One region of the Burkholderia sp. FERM BP-3421 genome, then DNA from elsewhere that is predicted to be linked to it. Evidence: riboswitches for the same ligand, from Rfam matches in the RefSeq annotation. Region 1 holds a riboswitch; the other holds the start of a gene.
What was found. Region 1 has a riboswitch for cobalamin ahead of Bsp3421_RS21570 (HoxN/HupN/NixA family nickel/cobalt transporter). Riboswitches for the same ligand answer to the same signal wherever they lie in the genome.
Positions count from the first base shown of each region.

Region 2: another riboswitch for cobalamin. It lies ahead of Bsp3421_RS25610 (TonB-dependent receptor domain-containing protein); the one in region 1 lies ahead of Bsp3421_RS21570 (HoxN/HupN/NixA family nickel/cobalt transporter).

Region 1 covers NZ_CP117782.1:1,246,921-1,262,640, reverse strand. The annotation lists gene Bsp3421_RS21615 (non-ribosomal peptide synthetase) at 1-3,572, shown strand, start outside; gene Bsp3421_RS21610 (GNAT family N-acetyltransferase) at 3,562-4,686, shown strand; gene Bsp3421_RS21605 (lysine N(6)-hydroxylase/L-ornithine N(5)-oxygenase family protein) at 4,718-6,112, shown strand; gene Bsp3421_RS21600 (TonB-dependent siderophore receptor) at 6,155-8,380, shown strand; gene Bsp3421_RS21595 (N(5)-hydroxyornithine transformylase PvdF) at 8,550-9,392, shown strand; gene Bsp3421_RS21590 (cobyrinate a,c-diamide synthase) at 9,582-10,898, opposite strand; gene cobO (cob(I)yrinic acid a,c-diamide adenosyltransferase) at 10,903-11,505, opposite strand; gene Bsp3421_RS21580 (cobalamin biosynthesis protein) at 11,534-11,935, opposite strand; cobalamin riboswitch at 12,077-12,310, opposite strand; gene Bsp3421_RS21575 (GFA family protein) at 12,392-12,889, shown strand; cobalamin riboswitch at 12,909-13,166, shown strand; gene Bsp3421_RS21570 (HoxN/HupN/NixA family nickel/cobalt transporter) at 13,325-14,386, shown strand; gene cobW (cobalamin biosynthesis protein CobW) at 14,443-15,516, shown strand; gene cobN (cobaltochelatase subunit CobN) at 15,524-15,720, shown strand, end outside.
Region 2 covers NZ_CP117782.1:2,139,702-2,155,421, reverse strand. The annotation lists gene Bsp3421_RS25665 (DNA polymerase III subunit chi) at 1-254, shown strand, start outside; gene Bsp3421_RS25660 (DUF2486 family protein) at 275-2,218, shown strand; gene Bsp3421_RS25655 (c-type cytochrome) at 2,234-2,557, opposite strand; gene ilvD (dihydroxy-acid dehydratase) at 2,687-4,360, opposite strand; gene Bsp3421_RS25645 (LysR substrate-binding domain-containing protein) at 4,520-5,431, shown strand; gene lgt (prolipoprotein diacylglyceryl transferase) at 5,516-6,406, shown strand; gene Bsp3421_RS25635 (SIMPL domain-containing protein) at 6,480-7,217, opposite strand; gene Bsp3421_RS25630 (EVE domain-containing protein) at 7,411-7,872, opposite strand; RNA gene ssrS (6S RNA) at 7,945-8,126, opposite strand; gene Bsp3421_RS25620 (cell division protein ZapA) at 8,219-8,533, opposite strand; gene Bsp3421_RS25615 (ATPase) at 8,530-8,880, opposite strand; cobalamin riboswitch at 9,068-9,308, shown strand; gene Bsp3421_RS25610 (TonB-dependent receptor domain-containing protein) at 9,383-11,263, shown strand; gene Bsp3421_RS25605 (FecCD family ABC transporter permease) at 11,285-12,289, shown strand; gene Bsp3421_RS25600 (ABC transporter ATP-binding protein) at 12,286-13,107, shown strand; gene cobT (nicotinate-nucleotide--dimethylbenzimidazole phosphoribosyltransferase) at 13,214-14,266, shown strand; gene Bsp3421_RS25590 (adenosylcobinamide-GDP ribazoletransferase) at 14,256-15,032, shown strand; partial or broken gene Bsp3421_RS25585 (histidine phosphatase family protein) at 15,017-15,403, shown strand.

The sequences.
Region 1 (15,720 bases):
GGCTGCCCGACGACGAGCGCCGCCAGCTGCGCGACTGGAACGTCGCCGCGCAGGCGCTCGAACCGTTCAGCGCGGTGCACGAGCGGATCGCGGCGCATGCGCGCGCGCGGCCCGACGCGCTCGGCGTGGCCGACAGCGCGCGCACGCTGACGCGCGGCGAAGTCGATGCGCGCGCCGCGCGACTGGCGCGCCGGCTGGTCGCGGCGGGCGTATGCCCCGAGATGCGGGTGGGCGTGGCGCTGACGCGTTCGGTGGAACTGCCGGTCGCGCTGATCGCGGTGCTCAAGTCGGGCGGCGCGTTCGTGCCGCTCGATCCCGCGCATCCGCGCGAACGGCTCGCGCAGATGCTCGACGATGCGCGCATCACGCACGTGATCACCGAGCGCGCGAGCGTCGCCGCGCTGCCGGTGAACGACGCGATGCAGCTGTGGCTCGTCGACGCGGAACGGACCGATGCGCCCGAGGCGGCGCTGCCCGAGGTCTCGCCGCATCAGGCGGCCTATGTGATCTACACCTCGGGCTCGACCGGCAAGCCGAAGGGCGTGGTGGTCGACCACGGCGCGTTCGCCGCGCACTGCGCGGCGATTGCCGAACGCTACGGCGTGACCGAGCGCGACGTGTTCATGCTGTTCCAGTCGGTCAACTTCGACGGCGCGCACGAGGGCTGGTTCTCGCAGTACATGAGCGGCGCGGCCGTCGCGGTGACGGCGGACACGCTGTGGCCGCCCGCGCAGACCTTCCGCCTGATCCGCCAGTACGGCGTGACGATGACCTACGTGCCGCCCGGCTGCGCGACCCAGCTCGCCGAGTGGGCGCTCGACCACGGCGCGCCGCCGCCGCTGCGTTCGCTGACGGTGGGCGGCGAGGCGACCTCGCGCGAGGCGTTCGCGCTGCTGCGCCGCGCGCTGCCCGAGGTGCGGGTCGTCAACGGCTATGGGCCGACCGAGACCGTGATCACGCCGATGCTGTGGATGTTCGCGCCCGGCGACGACCCCGCGAAGCTCGCGGACGCGGCCTATCTGCCGATCGGCACGCTGGTCGGCGCACGCAGCGCACACGTGCTCGATGCGCGGCTCAATCCGCTGCCCGTCGGCGTGATCGGCGAGCTGTATCTCGGCGGCGAGGGGATCGGCGTCGCGCGCGGCTACCTGGACCGCCCCGGGCTCACGGCCGAGCGCTTCGTGCCCGACCCGTACGGCGCGCCGGGCGCGCGGCTGTATCGCACGGGCGACCTGGTCAAGCGGCGCGCGGACGGCGTGTTCGATTTCATCGGCCGCGTCGACCACCAGGTGAAGCTGCGCGGCCTGCGCATCGAGCTGGGCGAGATCGAGGCGCAGCTCGCCGCGCACGACGACGTGCGCGAGGCGGTCGCGGTGGTGCGCGGCAAGGGCGTACAGGCGGCGCTCGTCGCCTATGTCGAGTTGAGCGAGCAGGCGCGCGTCAGCGCGCAGCGCGCCGACGCCGCGACGCTCGATGCCCACCTGCGCCGCACGCTGCCCGATTACATGGTGCCTGCGCACATCGTCGTGCTGGACGCGCTGCCGCGTAACGCGAACAGCAAGGTCGACCGCGCCGCGCTGCCGGAACCGCAGCGCGTCGAGCGCGCCTATGAAGCGCCGGCGGCCGGGCTCGAAAGCGCGCTCGCGCAGATCTGGCGCGAGGTGCTCGAGGTCGCGCGGGTCGGCCGCGGCGATCATTTCTTCGAGATCGGCGGGCATTCGCTCGCGGCCGTGCGCGTCGCCACCCGCGTCGCGGACCGGCTCGGGCGCGACGTGCCGGTGCGCGCGCTGTTCGAGACGCCGCTGCTCGCGCAGTACGCGCAGCGCGTGGCGAGCGCCGCGACCGTCGAGACGAGCGGGGCGCCGGGCGCCGCGGCGCTCGCGGCGGACGCCGACGGCGTATGGCCGCTGTCCGCCGCGCAGCTGGGCCTGTGGTACCTGTGGCGCGCGCAGCCCGACAGCGCGGCCTATCTGATTCCGGTCGCGCTGCGGCTGCGCGGGGCGCTCGACGTCGCGGCGCTGCGCGCGGCCTTCGCGCGGACCGTCGCGCGGCATCCGGCGCTGCGCGCGCGGCTCGTGGAGCGGCCCGGCCGCCTGCCGGGCCAGCGCATCGAGGCGCACGTCGAGGCGTCGCTGCCGGTCGTCGATCTCGCGCCCGCGCCCGATCCGCGGCAGGCGGCGCTCGCGCTGACCGACGACGACGCGCTGACGCCGTTCGACCTGCGCGCCGACGCCGCTGGATCTTGCGCCACTGATGCGTCGGGCGCCGCTGCGTCGGGCGCCGCTGCGCCGGACATCGCCGCGCCGCTGTGGCGCGCGCGGCTGCTGCGCCTCGGCGACGACGACCACGTGCTGTCGCTGGCGATCCATCACATCGTGTCGGACGGCCAGTCGATCGACGTGTGGCTCGACGAACTGCGTGCGACCTATGTCGCGCTGCGCGCGGGCGCCGTCCTGCCGGACGAGATCCCGTCCGACCTGCCGGTGCTGCCGGTCGCGGGCGGTGCGGCGCGCCTCGCGTTCTGGCGCGAAGCGCTCGCGGAAACGCCGGCGCGCGTGCTGCCGGCCCCGGCGACGGGGCGCGCCGCCGTGCCGCGCTGGGAAGCCGGGCGGCTCGCGTTCGCGCTGGACGACGCGCTCGCGCAGCGGGCCCGGTCGCGCGCGCTCGATGCGCACGCCACCTTGCCGATGCTGCTGCATGCGGCATTCAACGCGGCGTTCTACCGCGTGACGGGCGAGACCGACCAGCCGGTCGGCGTGCTGGCCTCGACCCGCGAGCTGTCGGGCGACGCCGCGCAGCGCGCGCTGGGCCTGTTCATCAATGCCGTGGTCGTGCGCACCCGGCTCGCGCCGGCCGACACGCCCGCGAGCCTGCTCACGACGGTCCGCGACGCGGCGCTCGCCGCCTATGCGCACGCCGACGCGCCGTTCGCCGAGGTGGTCGCCGCGCTCGGCGCGCCGCGCGACGCGCACGGCAATCCGCTGTTCCAGGTGATGTTCAACTACCTGCGCCCGAGCGGCGCGGCGCACGGCGACTGGGCCGGGCTCGCGCTGGAGGATTTCAACGACGTGCGGCACCGCGTCGTGTTCGAGCTGGAACTCGACGTGGTCGAGCATCCGGACGGCCGCGTGACGGGGGCGTTCTCGTATGCGCGCGAGCGCGTCGACGGCGGGTTCGTGCAGACCCTGCTCGACGCCTACCTGATCGAGGTCGGGCGCATGGTCGACGCGCCGCGCACGCCGCTCGGCGAGGCCGAGCCCGGCTTCGCGCTCGCGTCGCGCGCGGGCGCGGCGGCGAACGCCGCGCCGACGCACGCGGCGCAGGCCGCGCAGCTCGCGGGCGCGTTCGAGCAGGTGTGGCGCACGGTCTTCGACGGCCACGCGCCCGCGCCGCACGACGATTTGTTCGAGGCGGGGGCCAGCTCGTTCGACGTGGTGCGCTTCGTCGACGCCGCGCGCGCGGCGGGGCTCGTGCTGAGCCTGGCCGACGTGTTCGCCGCGCCCGCGTTCGCGGCGCTCGGCGCGCGCGTCGCGGCGCAGGCCGCCGTGACGGAGGCGCGCGATGCTGACTAAGACCCGCGCGCCGCTGGCCGACGCCTTCACCCTGACCTTCCCGGGCGACCTGACGGCGACCCGCCAGGGCGACCAGATCACGGTCGGGCGCGGCGACGGCCTGGCCGCGCAGCTGTTGCGTGTGCAACTGACCGACGAGGCGCTGCTGCGGCTCGTCGCGTGCAATGCGCGCGCGGACGCGCCGGACCAGCGGCGCGCGTTGCTGGCGGCGCTCGCCGCGGGCTTCGCGGGCAACCCGAGGCTGACCGCGCTGCGCATCGATCCGGCCGCATGGCCGCGCGAGACGACCGACGCGCTGCGCGCCGACGGCGTGCTGGACGGCGACCGCTGCCTGCGCGAGCGCTGGGCGCAGCAGGCCGAGCTGTGGCGCGTGCCGCGCGCGGCGCTGCCCGCGCAGGCGGGCCGGGCGCGCACGCGCCGCCGCGCCGCGCCGTCGGACGGCATCCTTTATGCGCGCGACGTGCCCGCGCTGGGCCGCCGGCTCACGCTGCGCGGCGCGAGCCTCGTCGCGGACGGCGCGCGCGTCGCGCGCTGGCTCGACACGCCGCGCATCGCCGCCCAATGGGACGGCCGGCTCGCGCGCGAATCGGCGTGCGCTTACCTGGCGCGCCAGCTTGCGGATCCGCGCGTCGCGCCGCTGATCGCGGCGTTCGACGACGAGCCGTTCGGCTATGTCGAGACCTACCGCGCCGGGGCGCCGGGCGGCGAACCGTCGAGCGTGGCGCCGTTGGGCCGCACCCCGCTGGGTGGTATTCCGCTGGGTGGTATTCCGCTGGGTGGCATTCCGCTGGGCGGCACCCCGCTGGGCGGCACCCCGCCGGGCGGCGTCTCGTTCGCCGACGCGCGCGACCACGACCGCGGCTGGCGCGCGCTGGTCGGCGAATCGCGCTGGCGCGGCGCGGCCCATGTCGCGGCGTGGCTGCCGTCGCTCGTGCACTACCTGTTTCTCGACGATACCCGCACCGGAGCCGTGTACTGCGCGCCCCGGGCCGATCACAGCCGGATGATCGATTACCTCGCACGCTACCAATTCACCTCGTCGCAGGCGTCGTCCGGCCGGTATGTGCCGATGCGCGCGGAACGCGACACGTTTTTTTCAGGCCGCCACGTCTGACGTGCGGCCATACCGTCATAGGACCTGAGACATGCAGAGAGATACCGTATTCGACCTGATCGGCGTCGGCTTCGGGCCGTCGAACCTGGCGCTCGCCGTACGGCTCGCGGAGCAGGCGCGCGGCGCGCGGCCCACGCACTGCTTCATCGAGCGGCAAGCGGCGTTCGGCTGGCACCGCGGGATGCTGCTCGACGATTGCCGGATGCAGATCTCGTTCCTGAAGGATCTGGCGACGCTGCGCGATCCGAAGAGCCGCTTCACCTTCATCAACTACCTGTTCGAACGCGGCCGGCTCGCCGACTTCGTGAACCTGAAGAACTTCTATCCGACCCGCGTCGAATTCCACGACTACTTGAGCTGGGTCGCCGACGCGTTCGACGAGCAGGTCCACTATGGCGAGACCGTGACGGCGATCGAGCCGGTCGCGGCCGCCGGCCGCGCGGGCGAGATCGACGCGCTGCGCGTCAGCTCGCATGACGCCGAGGGCCGCGAATGGCAGCGCGTGACGCGCGCGCTGTCGGTGGGCATCGGCGGCGCCGCGCAGGTGCCGGAAGCGTTCGCCGCGCTCGGCCCGCACAACGTCGTGCATTCGTCGCAGTACCTGAACCAGATCGAGCACGCGGTGGGCGCGCCGGGCGCGGCCGCGCGCAAGCGGGTCGCGGTGATCGGCGCGGGCCAGAGCGCGGCCGAGGTGTTCGTCGACCTCACGCGCCGTTTCCCGCAGGTCGACGCGAGCCTCGTGATCCGCTCGGGCGCGCTCAAGCCGGCCGACGACAGCCCGTTCGTCAACGAGATCTTCAGTCCGGCCTACACCGACGTGGTTTATTCGCAGCCGAAGGAGAGCCGCCGCGCGCTGCTCGAACGCTACCGCGACACCAACTACGCGGTGGTCGACCGGCCGCTGATCGAGCAGATCTACGAAATGCTGTATCTGCAGAACGTGGCCGACACGCCGCGCCACCGGCTGCTCGCGAACACCGCGATCGAGGCCGCGGCGCGCACCGCGACGGGCCAGATCGAGCTGACGCTGCGCGATCGCCTCACGGGCCAGGGCCGCGCCGAGCGCTTCGACGCGCTGGTGCTCGCCACGGGCTATCGCCGCGACACCCATCTCGCGCTGCTCGACGGGCTCGCGCCGCACCTCGGCGACGCGCTCGCGAACGGCGACGTGACGCGCGACTACCAGCTCGCGACGCCCGGGCACTTCAAGCCGCGCATCTATCTGCAAGGCTGCTGCGAGGACAGCCACGGGCTGTCGGACACGCTGCTGTCGGTGCTCGCCATGCGCGCCGACGAGATCGTCACCTCGCTCGAACAGGGCGAGGCGGGCGCACAGAACGACAACGGACCAGACACGACGGACCGCAACCGGTCCGCGACACAAGAAAACGGGGCGAGCGACGGCCGGGTGGCCATCGCTCTTTGACAAAGGCGCGGCCTCCCGGCCGCCAAAGCAAATGGAGCAATGATGGAGTGGGCAACAGGCACGCGTCGGCGTGCGATCGCAGCCGCGGTGAGCGTGGCATTTTACGCAGCGGCAGCCAGCCAAGCGCACGCGCAAGCGGCGCAGCCAGCGAGCGATGCACAACAGCGGTCAAGCAAGACTTCAACCACGGACGCCAAGCCAGGCAGCACGCTGCCCGCTATCTCCGTCACCGCGTCGGGCGAGCAGGCGGCCACGGTCGGCCTCGTCGCGCGACGCAGCACGAGCGGCACCAAGACCGACACGCCGATCACCGAGATCCCGCAGACGATCAACGTCGTCACGGCGCAGCAGATCGAGGCGACCGGCGCGACCGACATCAACCAGGCCCTGCGCTACGTGCCGGGCTTCTCGACCTACGGCTCGGAGAACCGCTCGGACTGGTATTCGGTGCTGCGCGGCTTCACGCCGACCGTGTACGCCGACGGCCTGCAAGTGCCCAACACGCTGAATCTCGCGAGCTGGCGCATCGACCCCTACATGATCGACAGCATCACCGTGCTGCGCGGCCCGACCTCGGTGCTGTACGGGCAGGGTGATCCGGGCGCGATCATCGACGTGCAGACCAAGCTCGCGAACGGCGAGCGGATCCGCGAGGTCGGCATGCAGCTTGGCAACTACGCGCGCAAGCAGCTGTCGCTCGACGTGGGCGACAAGATCGACAAGGACGGCACGCTGTCGTACCGCTTCGTCGCGGTCGGCCGCGACGGCAACGCGCTGACCGGCCCGCACGGCGACAAGCGCTTCTCGGTCGCGCCGTCGGTGCGCTGGCAGCCGAACGCCGACACCTCGCTGACGGTGTCCGCGACCTACCTGCAGGACTGGAGCGACGCGTCGAACAACTTCCTGCCCGCGCAGGGCACGGTGCTGCCGAACCCGAACGGCCCGATCTCGGAGAACCTGTACGTCGGCGATCCGAACTATTCGTACTACCGCAAGAAGCAGTGGTCGGTCGGCTATCAGTTCGAGCACCGCCTGAACCCGGTGTGGACCTTCCGCCAGAACACCCGGCTCATGCACCTGTCGCTCGACAATGCGTCGGTGTACGGCGGCGGCCTCGACGCCTCGGATCCGACCCAGCAGACGATGACGCGCTATGCGGGCCTGTTCCAGATGAACTACAGCCGCTTCGACATCGACAACCAGGCGCAGGCGAAATTCCGCACCGGCCCGCTCGCGCACACGCTGCTGTTCGGCTTCGAGTACAACCGCCAGTCGACCACCGACAGCGAATGGCTCGCGCTCGCGCCGAGCCTGAACATGTACAACCCGGTGTACCTGCCGGTCACCACCGCGATCTTCGCCGGCCCGAACGCGTATCCGCGCACCGACATCAAGACGACGATGAATGCGTTCGGCGTGTACGCGCAGGACCAGATCAAGTGGCAGCGCTGGACCCTGACGCTCGGCGGCCGCCAGGACTGGGTCAACACCACCCAGAACGACATCGCGAACAGCCTGCAGCAGTCGCAGAGCGCGCACGCGTTCACCGGGCGGGTCGGCGTGACCTACGAGGGCGACTACGGGCTCTCGCCGTACCTCAGCTACTCGAGCTCGTTCAATCCGTCGGCGGTCGGCACCAAGATCACGGGCGGCGGCATCGCGGCGCCGACCAAGGGCCGCCAGATCGAGGCCGGCCTGCGCTGGCAGCCGCCGGGCAAGAACCTGATGCTGAACGCGGCGATCTACCAGATCAACCAGACCAACGTCGTGGTGCCGGACCCGAACGATCCGACCAACACCTACTCGGTGCAGGCGGGCGAAGTGCGGTCGCGCGGCATCGAGTTGAGCGCGGTCGGCAACATCACGCGCGAGCTGTCGGTGATCGCGGCCTATGTGTACCAGGACGTGAAGAACATCAAGGCCACCGACGTCACGCTCAACAACTGGCCGGTCGACATTCCGCGGCCGCGCCAGATGGCGTCGCTGTGGGGCGACTACACGTGGCGCACCGGCCCGCTCGCCGGGTTCGGGTTCGGCGCGGGCGTGCGCTATCAGAGCGCGGTCGCGGGCGCGGCGGACAACTCGCTGACGGTCGGCAGCTACACGCTGTTCGACGCCGCCGTGCACTACGAGCTGCGCAATTGGCGCTTCGCGGTCAACGCGACCAACCTCGCCAACCGGAAGTTCGTGAGCGGGTGCCAGTCCGCGAACGTGTGCTTCTACGGCAACGAGCGCACCGTGATCGCCTCGGCGCGCTACAACTGGTAAGCGGCGGCCGGCCCGGCGTCACGCGCGCCGGGCCGGCCGCGCGGTTCGCCGCGCACGCGGCCCGGCCGATCCGCCGGGCCGCGCGCGGCGCCGGCCCCGGAGCGACGCTCCGGATCCGCAACGACGGCGCGCCGATCGCGCGCCGCATCACTGGAAACTGATGACGGCCATGACGAAGAAGAAACTCGTATACATCTGGTCCCTGCGCAACGCGGCCGCCGACCGGGCGGGGCAGCAGGTCGAGTACAAGGGTGGCACGCGCTACATGAAGTCCGTGCTCGAATCGCTGGTCGAGGCGCTCAACGAGACCGAGCTGGGCGACCTGTACTCGCTCGAACGCGTGATCTACGACGACGACGCGGGCTCGCCGCTCGATCGCGAGAAGCTGCGCGAATACGGCTTCGCCTACGAGAGCGGCAAGCGCTGGTTCTATCCGCCGGCGCTGCGCGTGCAGGGCACGCCGGTCAATGACCTGCTGCAGGCGATTCCGTCGGAGTACCGGCGCGAGCCGCTCGATTCGCCGCTGCGGCCGGCCGGCAAGCAGGTGTTCGAGCGCCGCTTGCGCGATGCGCTCGACGGCCTGCACGCGGACCTCGTCGTGCTCGACGGGCTGCTCGTGATCCTCGACGAACTGGTGCGGCCGGGCGCGCCGTATTGCCGCAAGGTCGTCAACATCCATCCGGGCGTGACGCGCGCGGAATCGCCGTACGAGCGGCGCGGCGCGTATGCGACGCTCGATGCGCTGTACGGCGCGCGCGGCCAGAAGGTGGTCGACTGGAAGACGATGGCGACCGTGCCGGTCGAGCCGCTGTACCTGACGGGCGCGTCGTTCCATTACGTCGACAACGGCATCGATTCGGGCGAGGTGATCCACGACGTGCTGAACACCGAGATCGATCGCAACGACACGATCCTCGAACTGCGCTGGAACAATTTCAACCGCAGCCTGTTCCCGGCGCTGCACGAAGGGCTCGCGATGCTCGCGGGGCAGCCGGTCGGGCAGGAGGCTTGAGGCGCTGACGCCGCTGCGCGCGGCGTTCGGCGTTCGGCGTCGGCCTGGAGCGCCTCGTCGTGAAACAGCGGGGCTGCGCAGCACGGATTCACGAGTGGTGCGCATGGATGCGGCAGGGTTCGCGATGTTCGTGGGCCGACGGGCGGGCAGGAGGCCCGAGGCGCTGACGCTGCTGCGTTCGGCGTTGGCCTAGAGCATCTCGCCGCGGAACAGCGCCGCCGCGCAGCGCGGATTCGACGGCCAATACGCATGCATGTAGCTCGCGTGGATCGGGCCGTGGTGGTAGCGCGGCTCGCCGGGCGCGGGCGTCGCGTCGTCCGTCCCGCCGGGCCGGTGCGCGACGCCAGCCGGCGCGAGCGGCGTGGCGAAGCGCGAGTAATGGAACGCATGCCCGGCGAGCGCGCCCCAGCGCGTGTCGAGCGTTTGCATGCCGAGCGCCGCGAAGCGCCGCTGCATCGTGGCGTGGCCCGGCAGCAGGCCGAGCATCGGCGTGGTCGCGCCGTCCACACCGGTCAGCGTGTCGCACAGATAGAGCAGGCCGCCGCATTCCGCCACCACCGGCCGCCCGGCCGCGACGTGCGCGCGGATCGAGGCCGTGCTGCGCGCGTTGCCGGCGAGCCGAGCCGCATGCAGTTCCGGATAGCCGCCCGGCAGGTACAGCGCGTCGCATGCGTCGGGCAGCGTCTCGTCGGCAAGCGGCGAGAAGAAAGCGAGCCGCGCGCCCAGCGCTTCGAGCAGGTCGAGATTGGCCGGGTAGACGAACGAAAACGCGGCGTCGCGGGCGATCGCGATGCACCGGCCCGCGAGCATCGGGTCGAGCGCCGGCGCATCGTCGGGCGCATCGAAGTCGATCGCGGGCGGCAGCGCCGCGAGCGCGGTCCCGGCCAGCGCGTCGGCCGCGCGGTCGAGGCGCGCGTCGAGATCGGCGATGTCGTCGGGCTGGTGCAGCCCGAGATGGCGCGCGGGCAGCGCGAGCGCCGCATCGGCCGCGAGGTGGCCGAGCCAGCGCAGGTCGGCGGGCAGGGCGTCGCGCAGCAACTGCGCATGACGCGCCGAACCCACGTGGTTCGCCAGCACGCCGTGAAACGCGAGGCCCGGCTGGAAGCGCGCGAGCCCGAGCGCGACCGCGCCGAAGGTCTGCGCCATCGATTTGCCGGAGATCACGGCGGCCACCGGCACGTCGCAGGCGCGCGCCAGGTCCGCGCTGCTCGGCGTGCCGTCGTAGAGCCCCATCACGCCTTCGATCAGGATCAGGTCCGCGTCGCGCGCGGCCCGCGCGAGCAGCGCGCGGCACGCGTGCGCGCCGACCATGCCGAGGTCGAGCGTGTAGACGGGCGCGCCGCTTGCGCGCGCGAGCAGCATCGGATCGAGGAAGTCCGGGCCGGCCTTGAATACCCGGACCCGGCGGCCGAGCCGCCGATGCAGGCGCGCGAGCCCCGCCGTGACCGAGGTCTTGCCCTGGCCGGACGCGGGGGCGCTGACGAGCAGCGCGGGACAGGCGGCCATCGCGTCAGAATTCCACGCCGCGCTGCGCCTTCACGTGCTGTTCGCGATACGGGTGCTTGACGAGCCGCATCTCGGTCACGAGGTCGGCGGCCTCGATCAGCGCATCGGGCGCGTGGCGGCCGGTGACGACGACGTGCAGCTCGCTCGCGCGGCCCGCGAGCGTCGCGAGCACCTCGTCGAGCGGCAGATACTCGTACTTGAGCACGGTGTTCAGCTCGTCGAGGATCACCATCTGGTATGCGCCGCTGGCGATCATCCGGCACGCCTCGTCCCAGCCCTTGCGCGCGGTCGCGACATCGGCGTCGCGGTCCTGGGTGTTCCAGGTATAGCCGTCGCCCATCGTCACGAAATCGCATTGCGCGTGCGCGCCGAGGAAGTCGCGCTCCGAGGTGTGCAGCGCGCCCTTGATGAACTGCACGACGCCGAGGCGCATGTCGTGGCCGAGCACCCGCACGGCCATGCCGAACGCGGCCGTGCTCTTGCCCTTGCCGTTGCCGGTGTGGACGATCAGCAGGCCCTTCTCGACGGTCGCGGCGGCCTGTTTTTTCTCGTGGCCGGCGCGGCGGCGTTCGGTCATGCGCTGATGCGATTCGGGATCGGTTTTCATCGGAACGGGTCCTGTGAGGAAGGAAAAGTCAGAACGGGCCGGCGAGCGCGACCGTCACGCCGGCGTGACGCAGCTTGCGCACGCGCAGCGCCGCGCCGTGCGCGGCGAGCCGCGCGCACGGTTCGCACACGCCGTCGACGCCGAGCCGCGCGCGCGCGGCGGCCGACGGCGCACTGAAATCGTGCGCGGACGCGGCGGCCAGCCGCGCGGCGAGCGCGGCGCGCGGGAAGCCGGCGAGCGGCCAGCCGCGGCGCGCGCAGCAGGCGAGCAGGCCGGGTTCGCGCGCCTTGTCCTCGACGGTGGCGACGACCGCGATCTGCGCGGCCGTCGCGCCGGGCGCGCAGGCGAGCGCGGCGTGGATCGCCGCGTCGATCGCGTCGGCCGTCACGCCGGCGCGGCAGCCGATGCCGACCGCGAGCCGCGTCGTCATGCGCGGCGCGGCCCGGACGAGAAAGCGGGGCGGCGCGAAAGCAGGTGAGTCATCAGTCGATCGAAGCGAAACGCCGGCGCGCGGCCGGCGGAATTCAGCGCCCGGGACCGTTCCCTCGCGGGCCGGGCGTTCGGCGAGCGGCGCTCGCCCCGTGCGCTGGCCGGTATCCGGGCTGGCCGCCGGGGCGCCGCCGCCTTCCCGCCCGAGGTCGGACAGTGGCATGGAGCGGCGCCTGCGCACGCCGACACGGGCGCGCGCGGGCGGTTGACCGTTGCGGGGACAGCACAGGCCGGGCGGCGCGAGCCGCCTCCTGTTTCCCGTTTAACTGCGCGCGAAGGACATCGCACGCGGGCACCAGACGCGCGCATACGATAGCATAGGCGCGCGTCCGATCCGGCCCCGGGAGCGCGGCGCGACGCAGCCAATGACGATGACAATGACGAACAGGGAGATTCGATGAGCTTCACCCGACAGATCGGTTGTGCCTGCGGCGCGGTGCGCCTGCGCTTCGAGGGCGAACCGGCCGCGGCCGCACTGTGCCATTGCGAGACCTGTCGCCTGTTCTACGGCGTGGTGGTCTGGGCCGCGACCGCGTGGGACGCCGCGTGCATGGCGGTCGATGCGGACGGCGACGCGCTCGGCCGCCACGCGCATCCGACCAAGCGCATGGCGCGCCATTTCTGCCGCCGCTGCGGCGATGTGCTCTACGGCACCAACCGGCTCGGGATGCGAGTGGTGCCGAACGCGTTGTTCATGCGCGCGCACGACGGCGCGCTGCCCGCCGCGCTGCGGCCCACCATGCATCTGTTCTATCGCGTACGCGTGCTCGACCTCGACGACGCGCTGCCCAAGTACCTCGACGGCTGGGACGGCCCGTTATGGGACGGCCCGTCATGCGATGCCCCATCCCGGGGCGGCCCGCCGCACACGCCGGATGCGCCCGCCGCGCCTTGACGCGCCGGGCCCCCCCACCTACACTCGCAGGCGTTTTGGTGCTCGCGCGCGGGATCTTCGCGCGCAGTTAAACGGGAAACAGGGCGCGTCGCCGCATCGCGGCCGCCGCCAACCTGTGCTGCCCCCGCAACGGTAAGCGAACGCATCGCGCGAGCGATGCACCGCCCGCTTCGACGCGCGCCGCCCGGCGCGCGGATCCGCCACTGGACGCGTGCGCCCGGGAAGGCGAAGCGGCGTGTTCGCCAGCCCGGATACCGGCCGAGACATCGGGTTCAGCGCCGCGGGGAGGCGGCGCATTGTCCACGGCCGCGTCATGCCGAGCGCCGTCAGGCGGCCTCGATCGTTCCCGCCGCCATCGCCCGCGCGATGCCCGGCGTGACACGACGGCGGCGTGCCGGCGCGCTCCAGGGTCGACCGTTCGCACAGGGAAGCACCATGCTCAAGGCTTTTTTCCGTCTCTTCAACGACAGCCCGGCCGAGTTGCGCGCCAAGATCGTCGGCATCTATGCGCTGCTGATCGCGTTCAACATCGGCGCGTGGCTGTGGGCGTTCGCCGCGTTCCACGGCCAGCCGGTGCTGCTCGGCACCGCCTTGCTCGCCTATACGTTCGGGCTGCGCCACGCGGTCGACGCCGATCACATCGCGGCGATCGACAACGTCACGCGCAAGCTGATGCAGGAGCGCAAGAGCCCGCTCGGCGCGGGGCTGTTCTTCTCGCTCGGCCACTCGACCGTGGTGATCCTGCTGTCGGTCGCGGTGGCGCTGACCGCCGCGTCGCTCGCGACGCGCTTCGACGGCATGAAGGAATGGGGCGGCGTGATCGGCACGAGCGTGTCGGCGTTCTTCCTGCTGCTGCTCGCGTTCGCGAACCTGCTGATCCTGGTGTCGGTGCATCGCACGTTCCGCGCGGTGCGGCGCGGCGAGCCGCTCGTCGAGGCCGACCTCGACCTGCTGCTGAACCGGCGCGGCGTGCTCGCGCGGCTGTTCCGGCCGGTGTTCCGCGTGGTGTCGCGCAGCTGGCACCTGTATCCGGTCGGCTTCCTGTTCGGGCTCGGCTTCGACACCGCGACCGAGATCGCGCTGTTCGGCATCTCCGCGACCCAGGCGCAGGGCGGCATGTCGTTCTGGTCGGTGATGGCGCTGCCCGTGCTGTTCACGGCCGGCATGACGCTCGTCGACACCACCGACGGCATCCTGATGATGGGCGCGTATCGCTGGGCGTTCGTGCGGCCGATCCGCAAGCTCTACTACAACATGACGATCACCTTCGTCTCGGTGCTGGTGGCCGTGCTGATCGGCGGCATCGAGGCGCTCGCGCTGATCGCCGACAAGCTCGCGCTCAAGGGCGGCTTCTGGGATTTCATCGGCATGCTGTCGGATCACTTCGGCATCCTCGGCTACGGCGTGATCGCGCTGTTCCTGCTGAGCTGGCTCGTGTCCGCGCTGATCTACCGCTTCAAGGGCTACGACCGGATCGACGTGACGCTCGCCTCCTGAGGCCGCGCGATCCATCCCGCTTCCTTCTCATTCGACTACCTTCGACGGACTCCATCATGCAGATGCGCAAAATTCCCGTGACCATCGTCACCGGCTTCCTCGGCAGCGGCAAGACCACGCTGCTGCGTCACATCCTGTCGAACGCGGGCGGCCGGCGCATCGCCGTGATCGTCAACGAGTTCGGCGAGCTGGGCATCGACGGCGAGATCCTCAAGGGCTGCGGAATCGGCTGCGAGGACGCGGCGGGCGAAACGGCCGGCACGCTGTACGAGCTGGCGAACGGCTGCCTGTGCTGCACGGTGCAGGAAGAGTTCTACCCGGTGATGGAGGCGCTCGTCGAGCGCCGCGACGAGATCGACCACGTGCTGATCGAAACCTCGGGCCTCGCGCTGCCGAAGCCGCTCGTGCAGGCCTTCAACTGGCCGTCGATCAAGAACAGCTTCACGGTCGATGCGGTGCTGACCGTGGTCGACGGTCCGGCCGCGGCGAGCGGCCAGTTCGCGGAGAATCCTGGCGCGGTCGACGCGCAGCGCCGCGCCGATCCGAACCTCGACCACGAATCGCCGCTGCACGAGCTGTTCGCCGACCAGCTGTCGGCGGCCGACCTCGTGATCCTGAACAAGACCGACTTGCTCGATCCCGCGCACCTGGGCGCGGTCGAGGCGCTGATCCGCGACGAGATCCCGCCGCAGGTCAAGATCGTGCACGCGCAGCGCGGCGAGCTGGATCTTGCGACGCTGCTCGGCATCGAGGCCGCGTCGGAGGAAACCATCCACCTGCGCCACGATCACCACGGCTCGGCCGACGACGCCGATCATCATCACGACGCGTTCGACTCGGTGACGGTCGAGGCGCGCGTCGGCTCGCGCGAGGCCGCGCTCAACGCGCTGCGCCAACTGGTCGAGCACCACGCGATCTACCGCGCGAAGGGCTTCGCGGCCTTGCCCGGCGCGCCGATGCGGCTCGTGATCCAGGGCGTGGGCCGGCGCTTCGACAGCTACTTCGACCGCCGCTGGGCGGACGGCGAGGCGGACCTGAGCCGCTTCGTGCTGATCGGCGAGGATCTCGACCAGGCCGAGCTGCAGCGGGCGCTGGACGCGGCGCTCGCGGCCGAGCCGCAACAGGCGTAACGCACCGATGCATCTGCTGCGCACCACGCCGGGCGGCTTCGTCGACGACACCGAGGGCGTGATCCGGATCGACCAGCGTCCGGCCGACATCGTGATCCTCAGCTCGGCCGACACGACGCTGTCGCTGCTCGCGGCCGCGGTGCCGCGGCTGGGCGAGGGCTTTCCGAGCGTGCGGCTCGCGAACGTGACGTTCCTGCGCCAGCC
Region 2 (15,720 bases), 890 kb from region 1:
TCGTTCCGCACTGCTCGGTCGACAGCCCGCATGCGGCGGGCACGCCGATCGTGCTGACGGTCGACCTCGAGCGCGCGCCGCATCATCAGATCCTGTTGAACCTGGGCGTGGACGTGCCCGCGCAGTTCGCGCGCTTCGAGCGCCTGCTCGAAGTCGTCGGCAACGCGCCGGACGAGCTGGCGGCGGGCCGTGAGCGCTACCGGTTCTACCGCGATCGCGGTTACGCGCTCAACAACTACAAGCAAGGCGCCTAGCCTTGCCGGACGGAGGTCACGTGCAGGAAGTCCCCGCATCCTCGATTCCGGTGCTGACCGACGTGCTGACGCCGGGCAAGCCGACGGCGCCAGCGGAAGGGCGCAGGCCGGTTGTGTCGGCCTCGATGCCGCCGGTGTTGACCGATGTCCTCGTGCCCGGCTCGCGCACCGCGGACGAGCCGGGGGCGTTGCCGCCGGTATTGACCGAGGTGCTGGCGCCGGGCGAGCCGGTGGCGCCCGGGGCCGAGGCGGCCCCGATGCCGCCGTTGTTGACCGATGTGCTGACGCCGGGCAGGCCGGTGGCGGCGCCGTTGGCGGAGGGCGAGGCCGAGGCGTCGATGCCGGTGCCGGCGGAGCCGGGCGCCGTATCGCCGGCCGATGCGCTGCTGGCGGCGGGCGAGGCGGCCTCGACGCCGCCGTTGTTGACCGACGTGCTCAAGCAGGGCGCCCCGGAACGATTCGAGGCGGCGGAGCCAATGGACGCGCGGACGCTCGCATCCGCGATGCCGCTGGTATTGACCGAGGTATTGACGCCGGGCCGGCGGCCGGAGGCGGCGCCGGGTGAACCGGCGAGCGCGTTGCCGGCGGCGGGGCGTGGGGAGGCGGCGGAAGCCGTGTCGCCGACCGAACCGCCCGCGATGCCGCCGCTCCTGACCACCGTACTGGAGCGGGGCAAGCCGGACGCGACGTCGGGCGAAGCGCTCGCCGCACCGCCGGCGGGCCGTGCCGAAGCGCCGGAAGCCGCGTCGCAGGCCGAACCGTTCCCGATGCCGCCGACGCTGACCGAGGTACTGGAGCCGGGCAAATCGGGTGCGACGGCGTTTGCACCGGTCGGCGCATCGCCGCCGGCAGGCCGTGCCGAAGCGCCGGAAGCCGCGTCGCAGGCCGAACCGTTCCCGATGCCGCCGACGCTGACCGAGGTGCTGGAGCCGGGCAAGTCGGGGGCGACGGCGTTTGCACCGGTCGGCGCATCGCCGCCGGCAGGCCGTGCCGAAGCGCCGGAAGCCGCGTCGCAGGCCGAACCGTTCCCGATGCCGCCGACGCTGACCGAGGTGCTGGAGCCGGGCAAGTCGGGGGCGACGGCGTTTGCACCGGTCGGCGCATCGCCGCCGGCGGGCCGTGTCGAAGCGCCGGAAGCCGCGTCGCAGGCCGAACCGTTCCCGATGCCGCCGACGCTGACCGAGGTACTGGAGCCGGGCAAGTCGGGTGCGACGGTGCTTGAACCGGTCGGCGCATCGCCGCCGGAGAAGCGCATCGAAGCGCCGGAAGCCGTATCGCCGCCCCCCGCCGATATACCGCCCCCCGGCAAGCCGTCGGCGATACGCGCCGAAGCGCTCGGTGCGATATCGCCGGCCGACGCGTCCACGCCGACGTCTGCCCAAGCCGCATCGGCCTTGTCCGCGCCGTTCCCCGGCCGGCCCTTGGCGACCTCTCCCTTGCTCGCGGGCGCAACGGCGTCGCACGAGGCATCGGCCGCATCCGCGCCGACCGACGATCCCGCCACGAGCGCGAACCATGAACCGGCGCGCGCGACCGAGCTGGCACCACCCGCCGACGGCGTCGACCTCCAGGCCGCCACGCCGGCTGCCGAATTGTTGACCGCATTCGACGCGCCGCCGGCGTTTGCCGACGAGTTGCCGGCGTCCCATTCCGCACCCGAAGCGGTCACGCCGCCGCCGCTGGCGTCGTTCGCGGCCGCCGCGGCGGATGCGCGCGTCGACGCGCGCGAGATCGCCGGCCGCCTGCAGCGGCGCGTGGCCGATTATCTGGGCGGAGCGGGGCGTGCGCTGATCGAGGCCCGCTGCGAGGCGGCCCTGCGGGATCACGGCGCGCGGCTCGTCGACGAGGTCACGCGCGAGGTGGCGCGCACGCTCGAGGTGGAGATCGCGGGCTGGGTCAGGGAAGCGGTCGACGACGAACTGGCGCGCCGCGCCGCGCGCGGCGCCGATACCGATACCGCATGAGGCGGCGCGCGCCGCTTACTTGAGCGACAGGATCCAGTGGGCGAGCGTGCCCGCTTCGGCGTTCGTCAGTTGCGTATTGGCGGGCATCGGCACGCTGCCCCACACCCCCACGCTGCCTTTCACGATGGCCTGCGCGAGATAGGGCGCGGCGTCGGCGCGCGCCGCGTATTTGTCCGCGATCGCGTTGAACGACGGCCCCATCAGGGGCTGCGAGATCGCATGGCAGGCCATGCAGTTCCTGCGCTGCGCGAGCGTCGGGCCATCGGCTTGCTGCGCATGCGCGTTGGCTCCGGCGGCAACCAGCAGGATTGCCATCAGACGCAACGGGATTCGTATCATCTAGAGGTCTCCGCCGGCGTGGGTGTCCGGCTTGGTTTGCGCGCATTATAAAAGCAAAGGGGGCGCGAGTTTTTCGCGCCCCCCGCTTCCTTGACGCAGCCGGGATGCCCCGGCCGTTGTCCGCAAGCGTCAGCCCGTCACCGCGCCCTTGTTCGCGGGCAGCGCGAGCGCCGCGTACTTTGCCAGCACGCCGCGCGTGTAGCGCGGCGCCGGCTGCTTCCAGGCGGCGCGGCGGCGCGCCAGCTCGGCGTCGTCGATGTTCAGCTGCAACAGCAGCCGGTGCGCGTCGATCGTGATCGAGTCGCCTTCCTGCACGAGCGCGATGGTGCCGCCGACGAAGGCTTCCGGCGCCACGTGGCCGACCACCATGCCCCAGGTGCCGCCCGAGAAGCGGCCGTCGGTGATGAGGCCGACCGTTTCGCCGAGCCCCTTGCCGATGATCGCCGAGGTCGGCGCGAGCATTTCCGGCATGCCCGGGCCGCCCTGCGGGCCGAGATAGCGCAGCACGACGACGTCGCCCGCATTGATCTTGTCGTCGAGGATCGCCTGCAGCGCGCCTTGCTCGTCGTCGAACACGCGCGCCGGGCCGGTGATGACCGGGTTCTTCAGGCCGGTGATCTTCGCGACCGCGCCGTCTTCCGCGAGATTGCCCTTCAGGATCGCGAGGTGGCCTTCCTTGTACAGCGCCCGGTCGATCGGGTAGATCACCTTCTGGTCGGCGCGCGGCACGCTCGGCACGTCCTTGAGCGCTTCGGCCATGGTCTCGCCGGTGATGGTCATGCAGTCGCCGTGCAGCAGGCCCGCGTCGAGCAGGATCTTCATCACTTGCGGGATGCCGCCCGCCGCATGCAGGTCGGTCGCGACGAACTGGCCCGACGGCTTCAGGTCGCAGATCACCGGCACGCGCTTGCGGATCCGCTCGAAGTCCTCGATCGACCAGTCGATCTCGGCCGCGTGCGCGATCGCGAGGAAGTGCAGCACGGCGTTGGTCGAGCCGCCCGTGGCCATGATCACCGACACCGCGTTCTCGATCGACTTCTTCGTGATGATGTCGCGCGGCTTCAGGTCGCGCTTCACCGCCTCGACGAGCACGCGCGCCGATTCGGCGGCCGAGTCGACCTTCTCGTCGTCCGGGTTCGCCATCGTCGACGAATACGGCAGCGACATGCCGAGCGCCTCGAACGACGAGCTCATCGTGTTCGCGGTGTACATCCCGCCGCACGAGCCGGTCGTCGGGCACGCGTTCTTCTCGACCCCTTCGAAATCTTCCTGCGACATCCGGCCCGCGGTGAACTCGCCGACCGCCTCGAACGAGGACACGATCGTCAGGTCCTTGCCCTTCCAGTGGCCGGGGCGGATCGTGCCGCCGTACACGTAGATGCCCGGCACGTTCAGGCGCGCGAGCGCGATCATCCCGCCCGGCATGTTCTTGTCGCAGCCGCCCACGACCACGACGCCGTCCATCCATTGACCTTGCACGCAGGTCTCGATGCAGTCGGCGATCACCTCGCGCGACACGAGCGAGTACTTCATCCCCTCGGTGCCCATCGACATGCCGTCGGAGATCGTCGGCGTACCGAAGATCTGCGGATTCGCGCCGGCGTCCTTGACCGCCTTCACGGCGGCGTCGGACAGGCGCTGCAGGCCCGCGTTGCACGGCGTGATGGTCGAGTGGCCGTTCGCGATGCCGATCATCGGCTTGTCGAAATCGTCCTTCTGGTAGCCGAGCGCGTAATACATCGAGCGGTTCGGCGCGCGCGCGACGCCTTGCGTGATGTTCTTCGAGCGGCGGTTGTACGACATGGGGAACTCCATCCGTTTGTTGTCTTGATTGCGGGGCGGCCGGCCGCGGCACGGGCGGAACGGCTCAAGTGGGCCAAGGATGCAGTTTCTCTTTGGGAATGTCCAATATATTATTCATAGCCGATTAGGTCGATCAACATATCAGGGAGCGTGACCGAGGTGAGCCCCGACCTGCGCCAGTGGCGCTATTTCGTGACCGTCGCCGACGAGCGACATTTCGGCCGCGCGGCCGCCCGGCTGTCGATGACGCAGCCGCCGTTGTCGCAGGCGATCCGCGCGCTGGAGGAGGCGCTGGGCGTCGCGCTGTTCGCGCGCACCAAGCGCTCGGTCGAGCTGACGGCGGTGGGCGCGGCGCTCCTGCCCGAGGTCGAGCGGCTGTTGGCTGCGGCGGACGCGCTGCCGCCGCTCGCGCAGAGTCTCGCGCGCGGCGAGGCCGGCTCGCTGTCGCTCGCGTTCGTGTCGACCGCGGACTACGGCCTGCTGCCGAACCTGCTGCGCGAGTTCGGCGCGCGCAATCCGCACGTGCGGCTGCAACTGACCGAGGCGACGAGCGACGTGCAGATCGACGAACTCGCGGCCGGGCGGATCGACGCCGGGTTGATCATTCCGCCCGTGCCGCCGCGGCATGCGGCCGTGCTGTCCTATCTGCCCGTGGCGCGCGAACCGCTCGTGGTGGCGATGCCGGCCGACGCGTCGAAGGCGGGCGAGGAGACGCCGGTGCGCCTCGCCGAGGTCGCGGACTTGCCGCTCGTGATCTTTCCGCGTCGTCTGGCGCCCGGCTTTTATGACATCATTACGGGCTGCTACGGCGCGGCGGGCGTCACGCCGCGCATCGGCCAGGAGGCGATCCAGATGCAGACGATCGTGAGCCTCGTGTCGGCCGGCATGGGCGTCGCGCTGGTGCCGCAGTCGCTGCGCAACCTGCGGCGCACGGGCGTGATCTACCGGCCGCTCGCCGCCGACGCGCCGGTCGTCGAGACCGGGCTGGCCTGGCGCACGGGCGACGTGAGTCCGGTGCTCGCGGCCTTCATCGAGATCGTGCGGCGCGCGGCGCCCGGCATCGACGGCTGAGAACCTCGGCGCGCGCCCGCCGTCAAACACGCGTCGCGCACCTCGTGCGCGGCGCGATGAATCCGAACCCTACACCGTTTATCCATGATCATTCACCCGCATTTCGATCCCGTCGCGATCCACCTCGGGCCGCTCGCCGTCCGCTGGTACGGCCTCATGTATCTGGTCGCGTTCATCGCGGCGATCGTGGTCGGCCGGCTGCGGCTGCGCCTGCCGCACGTCGCGGCGCAAGGCTGGACCGCGAAGGACATCGACGACATGATGTTCTACGGCGTGCTCGGCACCGTGCTCGGCGGCCGTCTCGGCTACGTGCTGTTCTACAAGGCGAGCTTCTATTTCTCGCACCCGCTCGACATCTTCAAGGTGTGGGAGGGCGGCATGTCGTTCCACGGTGGCTTCCTGGGCGTGGTGTTCGCGATGTCGCTGTTCGCGTGGCAGCGCAAGCGCAGCTGGATGGAGGTGACCGACTTCGTCGCGCCGATGGTGCCGACGGGGCTCGCCGCGGGGCGTCTCGGCAATTTCATCAACGGCGAGCTGTGGGGCCGCGTGACGAGCCCGGACGCGCCCTGGGCGATGTTGTTCCCCGGCGCCGCGCGCGACGATGCCGCGTGGCTCGGCGCGCATCCGGCGCTTGCCGCGAAGTGGAACCTCAACGAGGTGTTCATGCAGTATCAGATGCTGCCGCGCCATCCGTCGCAGCTCTACGAGATCGCGCTCGAGGGCGTCGCGCTGTTCTTCGTGCTGTTCTTCTTCGCGCGCAAGCCGCGGCCGCTCGGCGCGGTGTCGGCGGTGTTCCTGATCGGCTACGGCCTCGCGCGTTTCACCGTGGAGTTCGCGCGCGAGCCCGACGACTTCCTCGGACTGCTCACGTTCGGCTTGTCGATGGGGCAGTGGCTGTCGTTGCCGATGATCCTCGCGGGCATCGCGATGCTCGTGTGGGCCTATCGTCGTGGCGCGCGCGCCGCGCGCGCATGACGGGCGGCGTGAGCCGCGCACCATGAAGAACGCCGGCGGGAGCCGGCGTTTTTTTATCGTCGCGCGTCGCGCGTCACTTCATCTGGACCGAGCCGTTCACGTTGACGGTCACGGTCGCCTTGCCGCCCTCGACCGAGATCGGCGCGCCGGCGTCCTTGGACATCGGCGCGGCCGCGGCCATCGCCATCATGCGCGGATACGGCTGCACGTTGTGACCGCCGCCGACGTTGACGTCGCGGATCGAATAGCTGCTGTAGCCGAACGCCTTCGAGGCTTCCTCGGCGCGCGTGCGGAACGACTTGATCGCTTCCGTCGTGAGCTTCTGCTCGGCGGCGCGCTGTGCCTCGGGCGACAGCGAGAAGTCGACGCCGGCGATCTGCAGGGTCGTGGCGAGCTGGCCGGCGAGCTTCGAGGCGGCCGCGAAGTCGTGCGATTCGAGCACGACCTCGGTGCGGCCGCGCCATGCGGAGATCTTGCCGTCGCGGTCGGTGCTCGGATAGACCGAGAACGCGCCCGTGCGCGCGGTCACGCCGGCGACGCCGCGCGCCTGCGCGAGCGCCGCGTCGGCGCGGCGGTTCAGGTCCGCCGTGAGGCTGCCGGGGTCGCGCGCCTGCTGCTCGTAGAACAGCGTGATCGTGACGACGTCCTGCGGCACGTCGGCGCTGGCCTGTGCCGACAGCGACAGCACGCCGGCCGGCGGCGGTTGTTGGCCGACGCTCTGCGCGCGTGCGACGGACGGGGCGAGCGACAGCGCGACGGGCACCACGGTGGCGACGGCGAGAGCGAGCACGAGGGCGGTTTTTTTCGTCATGTTGGACTCCTTGAACGGAAGCGCGCACGCGATACGCGCAAAAACGCGGTACGAGGCCGCGCCTGATGAGGATCGTAACCGGCGGCTTGCCGGCTGAGCGACCGTTAGGCCAATGAAAGGCGCGCCGAGTTCCGCTGCGCGGCCGGCCGGGCCGGCCGATTTGACTTTCCTTGAAGCGGGCCGCGGCGCGACCTCACTTCATCAGCTTCTGCGTGATGAAGCGCCATTCGGCGGGCGTGACGGGCGTGATCGAGAGGCGGTTGCCTTTCGCGAGCACGCGCATGTCGGCAAGGGCGTCGTGCTCGCGCAACGCGGCGAGCGGCACGAGCGGCGACTTGCGCACGAACTTCACGTCGACCAGCATCCAGCGCGGTGTTTCGCGCGTGGATTTCGGATCGTGATAGGGGCTCTTCGGATCGAACTGCGTGGGATCGGGATAGGGCGTCGAACAGACCTCGGCGAGGCCGGCGATGCCGGGCTCGGGGCAGCTCGAGTGATAGAACAGCACGCCGTCGCCGATGTGCATCGTGTCGCGCATGAAGTTGCGCGCCTGATAGTTGCGCACGCCGGTCCACGGCAGCGTGCGCTGCGGCGCGTTCGCGAGATCGTCGATGCTCGCTTCGTCCGGTTCGGACTTCATCAGCCAGTGGTGCATGGATCGTGATCGACGCAGGAAAAAGGCTGCCGCAAAAGGAAACGGCATCGGGAATCGCCCGATGCCGTTGAAAAGGCCCCCGCCTTGGCCGCTAGGCCGGCATCCTGAACCTGGGGTTCAGAATTGGTCGCAGTTAGCAGCACATCGGGTACATCAGACAGAGTGACGCGCGCGCCCGTGCTACAAATTTCCGCAACCGTGCACATGGCATTGGTTCAAGGAATATATGACCTTGGCGAACCAGGCAGGGAAGCTGACTAATCGTGCGGATCGTGTTTGGATTCAGTGGCTTGCGCGATGCTCATCACGCTGGACATCAAGCACCACGAGAACCCGTGCGACCCGCTTACTGCGCTTCGTGCTGTGCGAGCACTGCACCAAGCTGTTCATTCATTTGATGCATTGTACGCCGGATTTCCTCCGCGGGAAATGCTTCTCCGTGCCGCACGCTCTGTTGCAGCCTCAAAAGCTCCGACGCGAGCGACAGCGCGGCCATCACGGCGATGCGATCCGTGCCGCGCACGGAGCTGTTCGAGCGGATCTTCGACATCTCCGCATCGACGCGCGCGACCGCCTCGAGCAACGCGGCTTCGGTGTCGGCGGAGCAGGCGAGCCGATACGCCTGACCGAGGATCGATACTTCGATCTGCTTGGTGCTCATGCATGTTCTCCGTGGCTGGCCGGGCCGCCCTCGCGCGCATCATCGCGCGGGTCGAGCAGGTCGAGCTGGTTTTCCGCGTCCGGCGCGTTCTTCGCGCGCGGCAGCTTCTCGAGAATCGCATTGAGCTTCACCTGGGCATCGTCGATCTTCGCCGACAGCGCGTCGCGCTCCGCCGCAAGGGCGTCGCGTTCCTCGCGCAGTTGCGAGAGTTCCGTGCGGGTCGCTTCCGCTTCCGTGCGCAATTGCGCGAGCTGCTCTTCGAGCGCGAGCCGCTCCGTGTGATGACGCTTGTTCAGCGCGATCAAACGGCCAATATTTTGAGATAGAGTTTCGAGTTCGTTGAGCATCTGCTGCGTCCTCTAAAGACCCAGCATTTTAGCGCGGATTATCGTCCAACCCGAGATCCGGATCGTATCGAGACGTAACGTTCATGCGTGTTGATGCGAATTTTGCGACAAATCTGGGTCAAATCCCGCGAGCTGGGGGGCGCGCGCGGCGCGCGGGAGGCTTTCTTGACGGCCGGCACCCGCGCTCCTACACTGGCGCCGCTTTGGTGCTCGCGTGCACGCGCACGCGGTTAAACGGGAAGCAGGGCGCACGGTCCGCCAGGACCGGCCAACCTGCGCTGCCCCCGCAACGGTAAGCGGCGCATCGCGTGCGATGCCAGCTGTCCCCACAAGCGCGGCGTTTGCCGCGCGGCCACTGCGCGATGCGCGCGGGAAGGCGGGGCGGTGACGCCGCCAGCCCGGATACCGGCCAGGGCGGGAGGGCGGACGCGCGATGCGCGCCGTCCTCGTGAGGCGGAACCTGCGGGGAGGCGGGGGCCGCACCGTTCAACAGGATTCATCGATGCGAACCCAGATCGCCCGCGCCGCGCTCGTCGCGTGTTCCGGGCTGCCGTGCGCCGCCGTCGCGCAGAGCACGCCGCCTGCTTCTTCCCCGCCGCCTTCGTCCGCCGCCGCGCCGACCCAGCTCGAGCCGATCGTCGTGACCGCGCAGCGTGCCCCGCAAGCGCTCGCGGACGCGCTGCCGCAAACCACTCTGTTTACCCGCGCGGACATCGAGAACAGCAATGCGACCGATCTGCCCGGCCTGCTCGCGCTCGCGCCCGGCGCGCAGATCGTGCGCAACGGCGGGCCCGGCGCGACCGCGAGCCTGTTCCTGCGCGGCGCGCAGTCGACTCAGTCGCTGGTGTTGATCGACGGCGTGCGGGTCGATTCGGCGAGCCTCGGCCAGGCGCAGATCGCGCAGCTGCCGCTCGACCAGATCGAGCGGGTCGAGATCGTCAACGGCAACGTGTCGTCGCTGTACGGCTCGGGCGCGATCGGCGGCGTCGTGCAGGTGTTCACGAAGGACGGCGGCGATCATCCGCCGCGCTTCAACTTCTCGGTCGGCTATGGCAGCTATCACACGCAGAGCCAGACCGCGGGCGTGTCGGGCCGGCTCGACGCGGCGGGCGACACGACCTTCAGCGTGTCGCTGTCGCGCGACAAGACCGACGGCTTCTCGGCCATCGATCCGGTCCGGCAGCCGCAGGCGAATCCGAATGCGAACGGCTATCTCGACGAAAGCGTGGCCGCGTCGCTCAAGCATCGCTTCAACGCGCGCTGGAGCGCGGGTGTCAGCTACTTCCAGAGCAACGGCGACACCAGCTTCGACAATGCCTACGGGCAGCCGACCGATCTCAACAGCCTGTATACCAAGGTGCAGCAGATCGCCGCGTTCGCGGACGGCAAGCTGACCGACTGGTGGACCACGCATCTGCGCGTCGCGAGCGGCAACGATCGAAGCCAGTCCTGGCTGAACGGCGCCTATACCGATCACTTCAACACCGACAACCGCCAGTACACCTGGCAAAACGATTTCGCGCCGCTGAAGGATCAGCGCATCCAGGCGGGCTATGAGCGGCTCGACCAGGCGTTCGACTCCGACGTGTTCGCCGCGCCGCAGCGTCATGTGAATTCGGGCTGGCTCGGCTACACGGGCCGCTTCGGGAACAGCCAGTTCCAGGCCAACGTGCGGCGCGACCAGTACTCCGATTTCGGCGGCGCCAACAGCTACTATCTCGGCTATGGGCTCGACGTGACCGAGCACTGGAAGGTCACGGCCAGCTATTCCGATGCATTCCGCGCACCGAGCTTCAACGATCTGTACTACCCGAACGCAGGCAATCCGGCGATCCGCCCCGAGCGCAGCCACTCGGTCGAGGCCGCCGTGCAGTACGCGTCGGACGCGCTCGGCGTGGCGCGCGTGACGGTGTTCCAGACGCGCTACACGGACCTGATCGACTACCAGCCGGTCGCGAACAGCTATTACTATCAGGCCGTGAACATCGGCCGGGCCAAGGTGCAGGGTGTCGAGGGCTCGTGGCAGGGCCATGTCGGCAAGACCGAGGTGCGGGTCGCGGCGACCGTGCAGAACCCGGTCGACGAGACGGCCGGCCAGGACCTGAACCGGCGCGCGCGCCGCTTCGCATCGTTCGCGCTGAACCGCGCGTTCGGCGGCTGGCGCGTCGGCGGCGAATGGCTCGTCAGCGGCGCGCGCAACGACACCGGCAATCCGCTCGGCGGCTACGGGGTCGTCAACCTGTCCGCGCGCTACAACATCACGAAGGCGTGGTACGTGAGCGCGCGCATCGACAACCTGCTCGACAAGGATTACGAACTTGCCTATGCGTACAACACGCCGCGCCGCGGCGCCTACGTCACGATCGGCTGGCAGCAGCCGTGACGCACGCGGCGGGGCGCGCGGATGAACGCGCGCCGCGCGGCCCTGATCTGGGCCGGGGCCGCGGGCGTCGCGGCCGCCGTGTTCGTCGCGTCGCTGACGTGCGGCAGCCTGCCCGTCTCGCCCGGACAGGCGCTGGCCGCGCTCGCGCCGCATGGGGGCGGTGACGCGACGCCGCTCGCGGTCGAGGTCGTGCGCACGCTGCGCCTGCCGCGGGCGCTCGCGGGCTTCAGCTGCGGCGCGCTGCTCGCGCTCGCGGGCGCGCTGTTGCAGGTGCTGCTGCGCAATCCGCTCGCCGAACCTTACGTGCTCGGCGTATCGGGCGGCGCGGCGGGCTTCGCGCTCGTCGCGATGATCGCGGGCGGCGCGTGGTGGATGGTCGACGCCGCGTCGTTCCTCGGCGCGCTCGCGTCGATCGCCGTGCTGCTCGGTCTCGGGCGTCGCGCGCTGTGGCGCGGCGACGTTCGCGACGCATCGCCGCGTCTGCTGCTCACGGGCGTGGTGATCGCGGCGGGGTGGGGCGCGCTGATCACGCTGCTGCTGTCGATCGCGCCGGACAACCGGCTGCGCGGCATCCTGTTCTGGCTGTCGGGCGACCTGAGCGGCGCGGCCGCGCCCTGGTTCGCGCTCGCGGCGCTCGCGGCGGCCTTGCTCGCCGCGCTGCCGGTCGCGCCGCAGCTCAACGCGCTGCTGCGCGGCGACGCCGTGGCGGCGGCGCTCGGCGTGCCGGTCGCGCGGCTGCGGCTGCGCATCTACCTGATCGCCTCGCTGGCCGCCGCGGCCGCGGTGACCACGGCCGGCACGATCGGCTTCGTCGGCCTCGTGGTGCCGCACGCGCTGCGGCTCGCATTCGGCAACGACCAGCGCATGCTGCTGCCCGCCGCCGCGCTCGCGGGCGGTGGCGGCGTGATGGCGGCCGACCTGCTCGCGCGCACGGCGATCGCGCCCGCGCAATTGCCGGTCGGCGTGATGACGGCGTTGATCGGCGTGCCGGTGTTCCTGTGGATGCTGCTGAGGCGGGCGCGATGAGCGCGCCGCGCCTGCTTCCGGATGCCGTCGCGGCGCGCTGCGATGCGCGGCGGCTCGCACTGCAAGCGGGTGGCCGCCTGCTGCTCGACGATTTCACGCAAGGCTTCGGCCCGGGCGAGCTGTGGTGCATCGCCGGCCCGAACGGCGCGGGCAAGACAACGCTGATCTCGACGCTCGCCGGACTCGCGCCGCCCGCGCGCGGGCAGGTCGAACTCGACGGCGTGCCGCTCGCCGCATGGTCGCCCGCGCCGCTCGCGCGGCGGCGCGCGCTGATGGCGCAGAGCGTGCACGACGCGTTCAGCGCGAGCGTGTTCGACACCGTGCTGCTCAACCGCTTGCCGCATCTGTCCGGCTGGGGCTGGGAGCGTCCCGAGGATCGCGCGGCCGCGCAGGCCGCGCTCGACGCGCTCGGGCTCGCGGCGTTCGCCGCGCGCGACGTGCTGTCGCTGTCGGGCGGCGAGCGCCAGCGCGTCGCGCTGGCCGGCGCGCTGTGCCAGGACGCGCCGCTGCTGTTGCTCGACGAACCGCTCGCGCATCTCGACCTCCATCACCAGATCGATTGTCTCGCCGCGCTGGCCGACTGGCTGCGCGGCGGCGCGCGCACCGTGATCTTCTCGTGCCACGACCTGAACCTCGCGCGCCGTTTCGCGACCCACGCGCTGCTGCTCGACGGGCGCGGCGGCGCGCAGGCCGGCCCCGCGCGCGAGGTGCTGAGCGCCGAGCGCGCGAGCCGGGCGTTCGGCTATCCGCTCGTGTTGATCGAGCGCGACGGCCGCGAAGCGCTGGTGCCGGTGTGGCCGGCGCAGACGGCGCGATGATGTCGGGCCGCCCGTACGTGTTCGCGTCCGGGGGCCGCCCGGCGCCCCCGGCGTTGTTTCCGATCCCGTTTCCGTTTCCGTTTCCGATTTCGACTCAGGCGAACCCATGACCTCGACTTTTTCCGTGCCCCGGATCGATCCGCTCGACGCAGCGGCGCGTGCACCGCTGCAGCACCTGCTCGATCACAAGACGAAGCCGCCCGGCAGCCTCGGTCGGCTCGAAGCGCTCGCACTGCAACTGGCGCGGATCCAGCAGTGCGATGCACCGCGCGTCGAGCGGCCGGTGATGATCGTGTTCGCGGCCGATCACGGCATCGCGGCGGAGGGCGTGAGCCCGTATCCGCAGGCCGTGACCGCGCAGATGGTCGCGAACTTCCTGGCGGGCGGCGCGGCGATCAATGCGTTCTCGGGCGTCGCAGGCTGCGCGCTCGAAATCGTCAACGCGGGCGTCGCGACGCCGCTGCCCGCGCACGCGTCGTTGCTCGACCTGCCGATCGCCGCCGGCACGCGCAACTTCGCGCACGAACCGGCGATGTCGCGCGCCGAGTGCGAGGCGGCGCTCGCGGCGGGCGCGGCGCGGGTGCGCCACCACGCGGCGCTCGGCACCAACGTGATCGGCTTCGGCGAGATGGGCATCGCGAACACGTCGGCGGCCGCGTGCGTGATGAGCCGCCTGCTCGACCTGCCGCTCGACGCGTGCGTCGGGCGCGGCACCGGCCTCGACGACGCGGGGCTCGCGCACAAGCGCGCGGTGCTGTCGGGCGCGCTCGCGCGCCACCCGGATGCGCGCGCGCCGCTCGACGTGCTGGCCGCCTTCGGCGGTTTCGAGATCGCCATGATGACGGGCGCATTTCTCGCGGCGGCGGCCGCGCGCATGACAGTGCTCGTCGACGGCTTCATCGCGACCTCGGCGCTGCTGGTCGCCGATGCGCTCGCGCCGGCGCTGCGCGAGTATTGCGTGTTCTCGCACGCGTCGGACGAGCGCGGGCATCGCCGCATGCTCGCTCATTTCGGCGCGGAGCCGCTGCTCGCGCTCGACCTGCGGCTCGGCGAGGGCACGGGCGCCGCGCTCGCGCTGCCGCTCGTGCGGGCCGCCGCCGCGTTCCTCGTCGAGATGGCGAGCTTCGATGCGGCCGGCGTCGCGAACCGTGACGCCTGAGCGCGCCGTGGGCCTGCGCGCGGAGCTGCGCTATGCGTTCGTCGCGCTTGGGTACTTCACGCGCGTGCCGGTGCCGCGCTGGGTCGGCTACGAAGCGGACGACCTGAATCGCGCGGCGCGCTATTTCCCGCTGGTCGGCGTGGGCGTCGGCGCGGTCGCGGCCGGCGTGTACCTGCTGGCCGCGCGACTGTGGCCGGCCGGCGTGGCGGTGCTGCTGTCGATCGCGGCCACGCTGCTGTTGACGGGCGCGTTCCATGAGGACGGCCTCGCGGACAGCTGCGACGGCTTCGGCGGCGGGTATCGGCGCGAGGACGTGCTGCGCATCATGCACGACTCGCGGATCGGCACCTTCGGCGCGGCGGCGCTCGTGATCGCGCTTGCGCTGAAGTGGCAGGCGCTGGTCGCGCTGCCGCCCACGCATGTCGCGTGGACGATGCTCGCCGCGCATGCGGCGAGCCGCGTGGGCGCGGTGAGCCTCCTGGTCACGCTCGACTACGTGCGCGGCGAGGGCAAGGCGAAGCCGGTCGCGCAGCGGATGTCCGCGCGGGCGTTCGGCTTCGCCGCGCTGGGCGGGCTGCCGTGGCTGCTGTGGCCGGACTGGCGCATGGGGCTGGTCGCGCTTGGCGTGCTCGCCGGATTGCGCGTGCTGCTCGCGCGTTACTTCGTCGCGCGGATCGGCGGTTATACCGGCGATTGCCTCGGCTTCGCGCAGCAGCTGTTCGAACTGGCGATCTATCTGGTGGCGCTCGGATGGATCTCGTCCTGATCCGTCATCCGGCCGTCGCGGTGGACCCGGGCGTGTGCTACGGGCGCAGCGACGTACCGCTCGCGGTCGACCCGGACGAGGCGGCCCGTGCGTTGATGCGTGCGTTCGACGCGCGCGGCATTCCGGTTCCCGATGCGCTCGTCACGAGCCCGCTGTCGCGCTGCGCCGGGTTCGCGGCGGCGCTCGCGCGCGGCTGGCGAGCATCGTTGCGGAGCGAGCCGCGGCTGCGCGAGATCGACTTCGGCGCGTGGGAGATGCTGCGTTGGGATGAGATCGGCCGTGAGGCGATCGAACGCTGGAGCGCGGACTTGTGGGGCGCGCGCGAGCATGGCGGCGAGAGCGTCGCGCAGTTCGTCGCGCGGATCGCGCCCATGCTGCCGGCGTCGAATGCGTCGAATGCGTCGAATGCGTCGAATGCGACGAATGCGACGAATGCGACGAATGCGACGAATGCGACGAATGCGACGAATGCGACGAATGCGACGAATGCGACGAATGCGACGAATGCGACGAATGCGACGAATGCGACGAACGCGACGAACGCGACGAACGCGACGAACGCGACGAACGCGACGAACGCGACGAACGCGACGAACGCGACGAACGCGACGAACGCGACGAACGCGACGAACGCGACGAACGCGACGAACGCGACGAACGCGACCAACACGACCAACACGACCAACAC